Regions from separate parts of the Thermosipho sp. 1244 genome, predicted to be linked through region 3. Evidence: riboswitches for the same ligand, from Rfam matches in the RefSeq annotation. Region 3 holds a riboswitch; each other region holds the start of a gene.
The links. Region 3 has a riboswitch for cobalamin ahead of AS157_RS08615 (ABC transporter substrate-binding protein). Riboswitches for the same ligand answer to the same signal wherever they lie in the genome.

Region 1 (4,331 bases), on a different contig from region 3:
TGCAGAAGAGACCGAATGTTATGAAGTTGACGACGGTGTTTGGGAAGCCGTTTTAGAATTAAGTGAGGGAGATTATCAGTATAAATTTGTGGTAAATGGTACAAATTGGGTTACTGATCCCAATGCACCTGCCTTTGTAGATGACGGATTTGGTGGGAAAAATGGATTTTTCCAGGTTTATAAAAAAGATGGAAAATTAACGGTTGGATTAAAAGGAAAAAAGCCTCTCTATTGAGAGGCTTTTTTTTCACCTTTCATTTTATACATGAGATCATCTGCGGTTCTTATTGATTGTTTAAGGGAACCTTCAATATTTGTTATTCCCCATGAAAAAGTTGGTGAAAGTTCCGAGGATTTGTTAAATTCATTGTGAATTTTTTTGATGAGTTTTTCTGCTTCTTTTTTTGTGGAATTTTTTAAAATAATTAAAAATTCATCTCCCCCCATACGTACAAATATATCCGAAGATTTTAAGTTGCTTTTAATTATACTTGAAAGTTTTTTTAGTATTTCATCCCCTTTGTCATGCCCATATGTATCATTTATATATTTAAATTTGTTGAGATCTATAAATATCAATATATCGTTTTTTTCTAGTTTTATATTTCCTAAAAAACCCCTATTACATGCCCCTGTTAGGGGATCAATCAGGCTTCTTGCATATATTACATTTAATTCGTGAATCTTTTCTTTGTATTCTAGTATAATACTTGAGGCAAAGCTTAAAAATAACGATATAATTCCAAATGGTGAAAGCATTCTGAAGGGAAGATTAAAGAAAAGTACTATACTGTCAAATATAATTGTTATTGCAAAAAGGCTTGCGAACGTTACGTTTTGCGAGACGTATGACTTTACGATTTTGTACAAGATAAATATACCATTGAGTATTAATATAGGGGATATGAAAATCGTAAGAGTTTTTAATTGTTGGGGTGTGACTGTAAAGAGTGGTAATATACTTGCCAGAATATTTAAGTAGGAGAATCTTTTTGTATTTTTTTGTATTGTTGAAAAATTATATAAATCGATCCCGCGCATTAAAAACGTAAATGAGAGATAACCACAGGAGATAAATAATTTCCTAAGTGGATAAAAAAAGTGTTCGAAACTAATAACATCCAATAACCATATAATTGCCAAAAAACTAGAAAACGCAAAATATTTATACGCTTTTTGTCTAGTTATTCCGGTGTTTTTCGAAAGTAAATACAAAAGAAAACCCAATGTTGAAATAAGACCAATTGAAATATTTAAAAAGTTGTCGGTTAGGAACTTCAAAATAGAATATTTCCATATTTCTGATTCGTTTATAAAAAAGAATTTTCCAAGACCTATTGAATAAACTCCTGAAATTTCCAAAGTAAGAACATCTACACCCTTTGGTATAGGTATCAAAAATGGAGTATACCACGTACGTCCAGATTTTCCAAGACCAAATGTAAATATTGGAAAATTGTTGTTTTTAATGGAAAAAGAAGAACCTTCTATGAATGGAAAAAATACGTATTTTGAATTTTTAGGTACGGGTATTTGAAAGGATATAGTTTTAGAGGTCTTTAGTATAATAACTTTTGGTAAAGTTGTATTATTTATTCTAGAAACTTCAATGCCTTTTGGATTGCCAAGAGAATAAAATATGTAAAACAAGGTTAAAAAGATAAAAAGAGTATATAGAAAGTACTTTAAATAAAATTTAATCATTTAAATCCCTCCAAAAGTATTTTAGCATAATTTGACACATTTTTTTAGATGTAATATAATATAAGGTAGAATAACGGGGTGTAGCGCAGTTGGCTAGCGCGCTTGCATGGGGCGCAAGAGGTCGCTGGTTCAAGTCCAGTCACCCCGACCAGTTGGCCGGTTTTACCGGCCATTTTTTAAATATTCAATACTGCAGGTTAAGGGAATTCGGTGAAAATCCGAAGCTGCCCAGCAACCGTAACCGGGGACGAAATCTGCAAATGCCACTGGGTAAAACCTGGGAAGGCGCAGAAAGTAGGATGATCCGGAAGCCGGGAGACCTACCTGTAGTAAATGATATTTCCCCATTGCTAGGGCAATGTGGGAAAAATTTGTTTTATTTTGGGGGGATAAAGGGTGGTTATTTTAGTAACTGGTGGGGTTAAGTCTGGAAAAAGTAGTTTTGCGCTTGACCTCTCAAGACGTTACAAGAAAAAAGCATTTATTGCAACAGGGGTTCCTTTTGATGAAGAGATGAGAAATAGGATAAACCGTCATAAAAGCGAAAGAAAAGGCTTTGACACCTTTGAAGAGCCTGTTGAAGTAGATAAAGTAATTGAAGGTTTAAATGGAAAATATGAATTTGCTATTTTAGATTGTATTACCACGTATCTTGGAAATCTTTACTATTACAAGAAAGATATAGAAAATTATTTAGAAAAATTTTTAAAAAGTATTAAAAAAGTTGATTATACATTGGTTTGTGTAACGAATGAGGTGGGGTGGGGAATAATTCCAGAAAACAAACAAGTAAGAGAATATGTAGAAAGACTAGGACTTTTAAATAAAGATATTGCAAAAATAGCGCAAAAAGTCTATTTGATGGTATCGGGGATAGGGGTGGAATTAAAGTGAAGTTAGGAACTACTTCTTGGCTTTTTCCGGGTACTTATCTTGAAAATGTAAAAGTTATAGCAGATAAGGTGGATTTTGTGGAATTTTTGGTGTTTAGCTGGGATACAAATACAAAGAATATTTTTTTAAACGAAATAGAAGATTTAAAGGAAATAGCAGAAGAATTTAATCTGGAGTATAACGTTCACTTACCAACAGATTGTATTTTTAACGTTGAAAAAGCCTTTTATTTTTTTGAAAATAGTAGATTGGAAATTTCAAATTACATCGTACATCCGTTAGATGGTATAGAGGTGTTTCTAGAAAAATCTGAGAAGATATTAGTTGAAAATTTGAAAGAAGATATTTTTTTACACGATAGGACAGTTTTTGACATAGGACATCATTTGCTTGGGACAAAGGTTACGGAGAATTTTTTAAAAAATTCAATAGAATACCATGTCATGGGTGTTTCAAATGGAAAAGACCATCTTAAATTGGACAAAGATACTTTGGAAGTAGTAAGGAAAAAGTTGAAATATTCACCAAATTTAGAGTATGTGTGTTTTGAAGTGTTTGACTTAAGAGATTTTTTGTATTCACTAACTCTTTGGAGGGATAGTTTTGATTTATGATTTTTTACTTTCGTTGGCGTTTATATCTAGGATTCCAATTAAAGTTAGATATTCTGAAAAGAGAATAAAAAACATTCCCGGGTATTTCCCACTTGTGGGATATATTCCCGGGATTATTTTTTTCTTAGGGGGTTATTTTGAAAATTTTTTTGTTAAAATAATTTTCTTAATTTTGGGATATTATTTTTTTGATCTCTTTCATTTTGATGGATTTTTGGATACAATAGATGGCTTTTTGAATCAATCAAATAAGGAGAAGCGACTTGAAATAATGTCTAAAGGAGACGTTGGAGCTTTTGCCGTGTTTTTTGGGGCATTGTATATTGTTATATTTTGGAACATGTATTTTACACTTTCACCAACTTTCTTTTTTTACTCTTCGGTGTTTGGAAGGTATGCTATGGTTTCGTTGATGGCGTTTTCAAAACCTGCCAAAGAAAAAGGACTTGGTGCTATATTTTATCCATTTGAAAGGAAAAATTTAATTTATTCAACCGTGTTTTTAACGCCTTTACTGTTTAACATAAAATGCTTTGTTATGTCTTTTTTTATTACTCTTTTATTTTCCTATTTTATGAGTATTATATCTAAAAAAAAGATAGGTGGTATTACAGGGGATGTTTTGGGGGCAACTTGTCTTATAACAAGTGAGTTACTCTTAGTGATTTTGGGGGTGATATAGTGATATTAATGATCCAGGGAACTGCTTCAAACGTTGGAAAATCTATTATTTCCACAGCTTTATGTAGATATTTTACAAAAAAAGGTTTAGATGTAGTGCCGTTTAAGGCGCAAAATATATCCTTAAACAGTGTGGTAAGTAAAGAAGAAGGAGAGATGGCAGTTGCTCAATATGTCCAAGCAGTTGCGTGTAATAAAAAGCCTAGTGTATTAATGAACCCCATACTTTTAAAGCCAGATGTAGAGGGTGTTCAATTGATAGTAAATGGGAAGCCAATAAAAAACGTGGAAAGTAAAAAGTATATGTATTCAGATAAAAAATGGATTTTAGATCAAGCATTAAAAGCATTGTACAAGTTGTTGGAAAAACATGAGTTGGTAATAATTGAAGGTTCTGGAAGTGCAGCTGAAATAAATATAAAGGATATTTCAAATATG
Region 2 (4,331 bases), on a different contig from region 3:
CCAGGAGTCGCATGTGTAACTCTACAAGTTACAACTATTCCCGTCTTCATACCATATTTTGAAACTATTTCAAAAATAGTTGGGACTATTGTTCCATCTGGGAGCATACCAATCATACCATTATTTGTTTTAAAACCAGTGGCTAGGGCAGTACCTGCAGCTGCAGAATCTGTAACAAGTGAGTTTGCAGAGTATGTTGTAACATAACCAACAAAAGGTGATTTCATAATATTTAATGTTTTTCCTTCAAGAAGACTTGCCAAAACCAGATGATTAATTCCCATTCCATCACCTATGAAGTATATAACATTCTTCACTCCAAAATTGCCAAAAACCACAACCATAAAAAACAAAATTAAAATACTGAAGAACTTTTTCATGATCCTCACCTCCCGATTTTTCATATCAGTAAAGAGTTTTACAAAAAAATATTTACCCTTTTTTTAATTTTATAAAGAAAGTTAAACTCACAAATCTTAAAAAAACTTGAAATTCTAAGTTTTTTTTAAGTTTTAATCTGTATAAATAAAGTAGAAACAAATAGGAGGTGATTTTTGATGTACTGGTATCATAGACCCTTTATTTGGCACAGTGGATGGTTTAGTTATTGGATAGCCCCAGTTATAGGCTTAATTGTTTTAATCTTTTTTGCATTCTTAATTTACAAATTAATCAAAAACTCTGAAAAACATCCAGATTTTCGCTATGAAAAAAATTTTGAAACATACGATAACAGTCTAAAAATTTTGAACGAAAGACTTGCCAAAGGTGAAATTAGCGAGGAGGAATACAAAAAATTAAAAAACCTTATCCTAAAACACTAACTTTAAAAATTAATAATAAAGATAAAGTGAGGCGTTAGTAAAGCGCCTCATTTTAAATACTTATTATCTCTTGTAATTTTCTTACTCTACGTTTTGGATTCTTGTTTATCTTAACTCATAATTTTTTCTTTAAATATAACAAGTCTTGAATCAATATATATAATTTTCGTAACCTCTAATTTTAAGACATTCCATTTAGACTACATTTTTTCTAAAACTTCATAATTTTTCTTTTATCTTTTTCACTCATTATTTTAAAAAACAATAAAGTCTTTTCTAAATATTAAAAATTACTTTCTTGGAAAAATAAAGTAAGCAGAAAGTTCTTTTTATCCAAATGTTTGAAATATAAAAAATCTAAATTTCAATAAATCAAAAGTTTTTTCCTCTTCTCTATCTTCATTTTTATATAAGTCTTTGTATAGCTATTTTTAAACATATTACCAAATAATGATATTTTTTGTATTTTTTCCAATTTAAATTCAAAATAATATACGTCTAATCTGATTTTTTTATTTTCAATTTTTAAAACTTGATGATATAATAACATTGAAAATTAAATACAACGTGGAATAAAGGTGCCTATGGCTTAATAGGGAAACTGGTGAAAAACCAGTGCGGCCCCGCCACCGTAACTGGGGACGAAAGCCACAACCAGCCACTGGGGAAACCCGGGAAGGCGTGGTAAGTAGGAAGATCCAGGAGCCGGGAGACCTGCCTTTATTCCAACGTATTTCTCAATCTCGCGGGTAGATTGAGAAAAAATTTTTTTGCGAAACGGGAGGTGTGAAAGTGAAAATTCATGAATTTGTAGGAAAAATGATATTAAAAGAGGGGGGGATCTCTGTTCCTGAAAGTTATCTTATTTCCAATGATAGGGAAATTGAAGTAAAATTTTTACCTGCTGTCCTGAAAAGTCAGGTGCTTGTTGGAGGCAGAATGAAAGCTGGAGGAATTTTATTTGCACAAAACAAAGATGAATTTTTAAAATTCTCAAAAAAACTACTGCACAAAAAAATAAAGGGAGAAACACCTTATGGAGTTCTAGTTGAAAAAATGGTAAATATCGAAAAAGAATACTACTTATCTTTATACATTGATAGATATGAAAAAGAAATAAAAATATTATTCTCACACTTTGGCGGAATTGATATAGAAGATAATAAAGATAAAATTGAACAATATAGTTTATCAGATATCCAAAAACTTCCAAAAAAAATCCAACAAATAGTCCAAAAATTATACAAAATAATGAAAGAAAAAGATTTAACTCTTTTGGAAATAAATCCATTAGTAAAAACAAAAGAAGGAAATATAATGGCACTTGATGCCGTATTACACCTAGATGATAATGCGATTTTTAGGCAACAATGGGCAAAAAAATTTGTACATGAAGAATATCCTTTTCATTTTGTAAAACTCGATGGTGATATTGGAGTAATTGGCTGTGGAGCAGGTATAGTAATGGCAACAATGGATGCAATAAGTTTGTATGGAGGTAAACCTGCAAATTTTCTTGATCTTGGCGGAGGTGCAGATACAAAAACTACAATTAAAGCGCTTGAACTTTTAAAATCTCTTTCGTTAAAAAATATTGTCCTAAATATATTTGGTGGAATAACAAAATGCGATGAAATAGCAAAAGCGATTGTAAATTTCAAAGAAAAAAATGATGATATAAAACTTTTTGTTAGAATTACTGGAACTAATGAAAATGAAGCAAAAAAAATTTTAAAAGAACACAATATTCACTTTTTTGACGATATGTATGAAATGATCAAAAGCGCTGTAAAGGGGGACTTCATATGATAAATGGTACAGAAAGAGTATGTGTACAAGGTATAACTGGAAAGTATGGTAGTTTCCACACAAAAAAAATGTTAAAATACGGCACAAACATAGTATGTGGTGTCTCAAAAAATACAAAGATAAAAGAAATTGAACATGTTCCCGTCCTTCATAACATGTACGATGCTGTTGAAAAATTCAGTTGTGATACGAGTATTGTATTTGTACCGGCAAAATTTGCCAAAGATGCAATATTTGAAGCAATAGATGCGGGAATTAAAAAGATCATAACCATTACAGAACACATTCCACAAATGGATATGCTAGAAATATACAAATACGCAAAATCAAAGAATGTTACCTTTGTAGGTCCAAATTGTCCTGGAATTATTTTACCAGGTGTTTCCAAGATTGGAATAATGCCTGAAAACGCATTTAAACCAGGGGATGTTGCAATAATTTCCAAAAGTGGTACTCTAATGTATGAGATAGCAAACTTTATCTCAAAAAAATCAACAGGAATTAAAATTGGCATAGGATTAGGTGGAGATCCCATAATCGGCACAAGTGTTTACGAAGCACTTTTGTATGTTTCAAAACTTAATCCAAGAAAAATAATAATAATAAGTGAAATAGGTGGTAATGAAGAAATTTTAGACGTGGAAAGATTCCTAAATAAAGGGTACAATTCTAATATACAATTTTTCTTTGCTGGAAGAACAGCTCCAAAGGGAAAAAGAATGGGGCATGCTGGTGCAATTGTCGAAGGTTTAGAAGGTACAATAGAATTTAAAGAAAAAAAATTAAAAAATTTAAACATTCCAGTAGCAAAATACATAGAAAACTTATTGGGGTGATCAAATGCTAAATCCTTATCTTTTGTTGTTTTTAAGCATTTTTTTCGGAATGTTGTTGGGAAACTTAAAGATCAAAAATTTCAAATTAGGAACTTCTGGAACACTTTTTAGTGGTTTATTTTTCGGCTGGTTATTTCCACATTTTGTTTCTTCAGAAAAATCTTTTCAAAATACTTTTAACATTTTTTTTCAATTTTCTCTTATACTTTTTGTGACATCTATTGGCTTAATAGCATCAAAAGAAATAAAAGAAATATTAAAAAAATACGGCATGAAGTTTCTCATACTCTCACTTACAATAACTTTTTCAGGTTTCTTACTCACTGTTACATTTATTTTAATTCTAAAACTTAATCCATATAACTTAATAGGTGTATTTTCAGGAAGTCTCACAAGCTCACCTGGTCTTGCCACAGCTCTTGAAAGTGTAAATCACACAAGCGAAGTGGTATTTGGATATACAGTTGGTTATGTACCAGGCGTACTTGCCGTTATTTTCTCAATATACTTAATACCATCAATCTTCAAAATAAAAATATCCCCACAAAAAAAATTACCGGAAAACAAAAAAGAAACAAAAGAAAAAACGTTCAACTTGTTATCATATTCTTTAGTTATTACAATAGGAATTATTATAGGTAATATCCCATTAAATCTTGGCTTTTCAACTATAAAGTTGGGAATTACAGGTGGCCTATTAATATCTTCACTTACACTTGGTTCTATAGGAAATATTGGAAAAATAAATTTTTCTTTCAACACCAATCTTTTGAAAAATATTCAGAATCTTGGACTTGTAATTTTTCTATCATCAATAGGCCTTAAATCAGGATACAAAGTAATTGAAAATTTTAATGGATAT
Region 3 (4,331 bases):
CATAATATTTTGATGATATTTTTACGACCATTGGATAATACTTTTCAATTATCAATTCTAATGCTTCAATTAATCCGCTTTGTGCAAGTTCAACTAATTTTTCAACTCTTTTCATCCTAAGATTGTATTTTATCACTTTTTATCACCTGATGTGTTGTGAAATTTCACCGATATCCTTTGCAATTATATCAGGTTTTATATTTGTAATATCACTTTCTTTAGCCTCTCCAGTTAGAACCAAAATAGTTAAAACACCTGCTCTTTTTCCCAATAATATATCGGTGTATAATCTATCACCGATAACACAAGTTTCTTCCTTTACTACGTTATTTTTTTTCATTATCATTTCTAAAATTAAAGGATCTGGTTTTCCAAAAACAATATCCGGTTTTTTTCCTGTTGCTTTGGTTATTACACTTGCTATTGCCCCTGTATCTGGTATTGGGCCAATGCTTGATGGACAGTTTAAATCTGGATTTGTTAATACAAAGAGTTTACCTTTAGAGACGTAGGAAGAAGCTTTAGCAAGTTTTTCGTAATTAAGGGTGTTATCAAAAGTTACAATTACAACTTCAGGGTCTAAAGTTTCCACGACTGTATGTCCTGCTTTTTCAAAAATATTTTTTATTTCATTATTTCCCACAATGAAAACTTTTTTAGGGCCAAATTTGTCAAAGAGATATTCGGCAGTTTCGATACCTGCTGTGAAAATTTGATTTTCTGTTATAGATAGCCCATTTTTTGAAAATTCTTTTATATAAGATTCTATAGATTTGTTCGAGTTGTTTGTTAGGAAGACAAAATTTTTATTTAGTTTTTTTGTTTTTTCTGCAAAAGCTATTGAGCCTGGTAATAAATTTCCACTAAGTGAAAATGTACCGTCGATATCTAAAACAAATAACTTTACCTTTTTTAGTTTTTCTAAGGCATTTTTTGATATTAATTTCATGTAATCACCTCAATAGAATTATACATTATTTTTTAGTTTTTAAAAGGATAAACATAAGTGGTGCACCAATAAAAGAAGTGATAACACCTATTGGAATCTCAATAGGTGAGGCAATTGTTCTAGCGATTGTATCTGAAATAGAGAGGAATATTCCACCAAGTAATGCACTACCCATTAAGCTGTATTTATGTTTGGGGCCTGTCAAAATCCTTGCAGCATGAGGAATTATCAATCCCACAAAACCTATGATTCCAGTTTTTGATACTATGACAGAAATTGAAAAAGAACCTAGTAGATAAAAAAACCACTTGATTTTTTCAGTTTCAACACCAAGAAGTTTTGCTTCTTCTTCACCTAATGCTATAGCATCTAATTCTTTGTTTTTTATATATCCAGATAAAAAAAGAATAATTAGTGCAGAAAATGGAAGGATAAGATCATCCAATGTTATTCCTGAAAGACTTCCAAACAACCAAATATGGGCACTTGTAAGAGTTTTTCTCGATAGACTAATTAACAATATAGTAGCGGAAGAAAAGATTGTACTTATTAAAACACCGGATAAAATAAGATGCGTTATAGGGATTATATTTTTTCTTTTTGCGAGGAGGATGGTAAGAAGTGAGGCTATTATGGAAAATAAAAAAGAGAAAAAGTTTACGCTGAATACTTTATTGAGTGAAACTGCAGCGTATATTGCAAGTACTGCGCCAAATCCCGCACCAGAAGATGTACCAATAAGGTATGGATCAACTAATGGATTTTTCATTATTGTTTGAAAAATATTTCCTACTAAAGCTAATATTGAACCAGAAATTATTCCCATTAAAATTCTGGGGAATCTTACATTCCATATTAAAAATTTAATTCTTTCATTTGGAGCATTGAATATATAAGAAACTGGTAATTTGACACTACCTATTGAAAGATTTAAGAATAAAATTAAAAGAAAGAAAACTGGAAGGATAATCCTCCCAGTTTTAGGATTAAAAAATTTTTTCATTTATTTCCTCCGTAAAAGAAATTATAGAATATATCAAGGTATTTTACTATATTTGGTGAGATTGAGCTAATATCATTTCCATCAATAACTAATACTTTCTCATTTTTAACGGCTTTTAAAGATGAAAAGAGTTTATTTCCCTTTATCTTTTCTTTTATTTGATTTGGATCACCGTATCCTGCTATTATTATTATATCTGGGTTGTTTATAGTTAAAAATTCCCAATTTACAGAGAACCAACCGTTATTTCCTGTGTATGGTGCACAGATATTTACTCCGCCAGCAATAGTAATGAGTTCGTTTATGTAAGAGCCCGTTCCTGCAGTCCATAAATCTTTTGTTTCATCGTTGGGTACTGTAATTGTAAAGAATACCTTTGGCCTTTCATTAAGTGGAATTTTTGCAGTTTTTGTACCATAATCTTTCAATTTTGATAAAATTTCATCTTTTATCATTTTTGCTTCTTTTTCCTTGCCAAATACACTTCCAAGTAACATTACGTCTCTTGCTACATCATTTAAAGAAACAGGATTAAGCACCAATGTTTTTATTCCAAATTTTTCTAATTTTTCAACTTCTGGAAGTTGAAACCCGCCAAAGATAATCACAACATCTGGGTTTAAAGACAAAATTTTTTCAATGTTTAAAGGTACCATATTTCCAATCTTTTCTGCGTTAAAGCTATCCCAATCTGTAACTCCAACTATTTTTTTGTCTAATCCAAGTTTTAATAAAAATTTAGTTGAACTTGGTGCTGCAGAAACGACTTTTTCAGGTGTTTTTTCAAAGACAACCAATCTTCCTGCGTCATCCACAATAGAAATTGAGAATGCAATAAAGCTAAGAACAACTAAAAACAAAACCCCTAGTTTTTTCATATCTTCACCTCCTGGGTATATTTAAAAGAAATTGACCACCTTTAGGGACCGTAAAGGTGGTTTTCTTCTTCTAAAAAAAGGTATCCCGACTCCCGGTTCATCCTACTTTCAGCGCCTTCCCAGGTCTTCCCCAGTGGCATTTATGCTGATTTCGTCCCCGGTTACGGTGGCGTCCCCGTGCCGGATTTTCACCGGCTTCCCTTTTTTTAGAAGAAAGGTATTTCACATAAATTATAACACATCAAAAATTATTTGCAATTTGCCTTGCAAGTTTGTCTACTTCAAAAACATCTTCTAAATCCCTTATTTTGCCATTTATTTTTTCACAGGTGTTTATAACTATCTTTGAGATTTTGTGAAACTTTATTTTATTTTCCAAAAACATATTTACTGCGACTTCATCTGCGGCGTTAAATGCTATTCTTTTTGCAAGATCTTTAATAATTTTTTTACCATAAAAAAATGCGGGGTATTTTTCTTCACTTACCTCTGAGAAAATAAAATTTTCCCCTTTAAACTTTGGCCAATTTAGGTTTATATACATTCTCTTTGGATAAGTCAGTGCATATGAAATTGGTATTTTCATATCAGGGAATCCAAAATGTATTTTTACTGTACCGTCTTTCAAGAAAACTGCACCATGAACTGTGCCCGTGGGGTGTATTAATACATCTATTGTGTCTAATTCAAATAATTCGTATGCTTCAATTACTTCAAAGGCTTTATTTATCATAGTTGATGAGTCGACTGTTATTTTTTGTCCCATATTCCATACAGGGTGTTTTAATATTTCTTTTGGAGTGAGGTTCTCTATGTTATCATATTCTCTTATTGCACCACCTGATGCGGTTATTAATATTTTTTCTACGTTTTCATCAAAAATCTGAAAGATGGCAGAATGCTCGCTATCAACGGGTATTAATTCTACATCTTTACAAGCTTTTTTTAACAATGGTCCTGTACAAACTAAGGCCTCTTTTGTGGCAAGAGCAAGTCTTTTTGTGAATTTAATAGCCTTGAATGTAGATATAACACCATTAAACCCAGGAATTGCCGCAACAACTATATCTGGGGTTGTTTTTTCCAAAAGTTCCTCTATGGAAGAGACATTTGATAATACTTGGGAGTAATAAAAATTTACATTGTATTCTTTTACAATTTTTTCCCCAAGTTTTTTATTTTTCCCAAATACAACTCCAGTTACCTTATATCCTTTTAGTTTTTTTATTACGTCTAATGTTTGAGTGCCAATTGAACCTGTAGCACCTAAAATCACAACGGTTTTTTCAACCATCTAAAATAAATCACCTCTCCTTCAAAAACTTGTACTTTTATATTTTTAGAACTAGTTTCATTACTAATTCCAATGGGATTTTCTATGTTCATTTTTCCATCAAATGCGTATTTGAAACCATCTAGTTTGAGTTTTGCATTACAAATTGGAATAAAAGACCAAATTTCTCCTATTTTCACGTTTTTTTCAAATGTATTTTTGATAATG

Region 1: another riboswitch for cobalamin. It lies ahead of AS157_RS03445 (bifunctional adenosylcobinamide kinase/adenosylcobinamide-phosphate guanylyltransferase); the one in region 3 lies ahead of AS157_RS08615 (ABC transporter substrate-binding protein).
Region 2: another riboswitch for cobalamin. It lies ahead of AS157_RS09745 (succinate--CoA ligase subunit beta); the one in region 3 lies ahead of AS157_RS08615 (ABC transporter substrate-binding protein).

Annotation. Positions count from the first base shown of each region.
Region 1 covers NZ_LNGA01000014.1:13,774-18,104, reverse strand. The annotation lists gene AS157_RS03460 (early set domain-containing protein) at 1-235, shown strand, start outside; gene AS157_RS03455 (GGDEF domain-containing protein) at 229-1,704, opposite strand; tRNA gene AS157_RS03450 (tRNA-Pro) at 1,779-1,855, shown strand; cobalamin riboswitch at 1,882-2,046, shown strand; gene AS157_RS03445 (bifunctional adenosylcobinamide kinase/adenosylcobinamide-phosphate guanylyltransferase) at 2,101-2,598, shown strand; gene cbiR (cobamide remodeling phosphodiesterase CbiR) at 2,595-3,212, shown strand; gene AS157_RS03435 (adenosylcobinamide-GDP ribazoletransferase) at 3,202-3,894, shown strand; gene AS157_RS03430 (cobyric acid synthase) at 3,903-4,331, shown strand, end outside.
Region 2 covers NZ_LNGA01000030.1:125,301-129,631, forward strand. The annotation lists gene AS157_RS07510 (alkaline phosphatase) at 1-380, opposite strand, end outside; gene AS157_RS07515 (SHOCT domain-containing protein) at 558-824, shown strand; cobalamin riboswitch at 1,384-1,560, shown strand; gene AS157_RS09745 (succinate--CoA ligase subunit beta) at 1,617-2,633, shown strand; gene AS157_RS07525 (succinate--CoA ligase subunit alpha) at 2,630-3,469, shown strand; gene AS157_RS07530 (aspartate-alanine antiporter-like transporter) at 3,474-4,331, shown strand, end outside.
Region 3 covers NZ_LNGA01000033.1:1,421-5,751, forward strand. The annotation lists gene AS157_RS08600 (sigma-70 family RNA polymerase sigma factor) at 1-136, opposite strand, end outside; gene AS157_RS08605 (HAD-IIA family hydrolase) at 143-949, opposite strand; gene AS157_RS08610 (FecCD family ABC transporter permease) at 975-1,952, opposite strand; gene AS157_RS08615 (ABC transporter substrate-binding protein) at 1,949-2,830, opposite strand; cobalamin riboswitch at 2,889-3,080, opposite strand; gene AS157_RS08620 (1-deoxy-D-xylulose-5-phosphate reductoisomerase) at 3,072-4,124, opposite strand; gene AS157_RS08625 (thiamine diphosphokinase) at 4,103-4,331, opposite strand, start outside.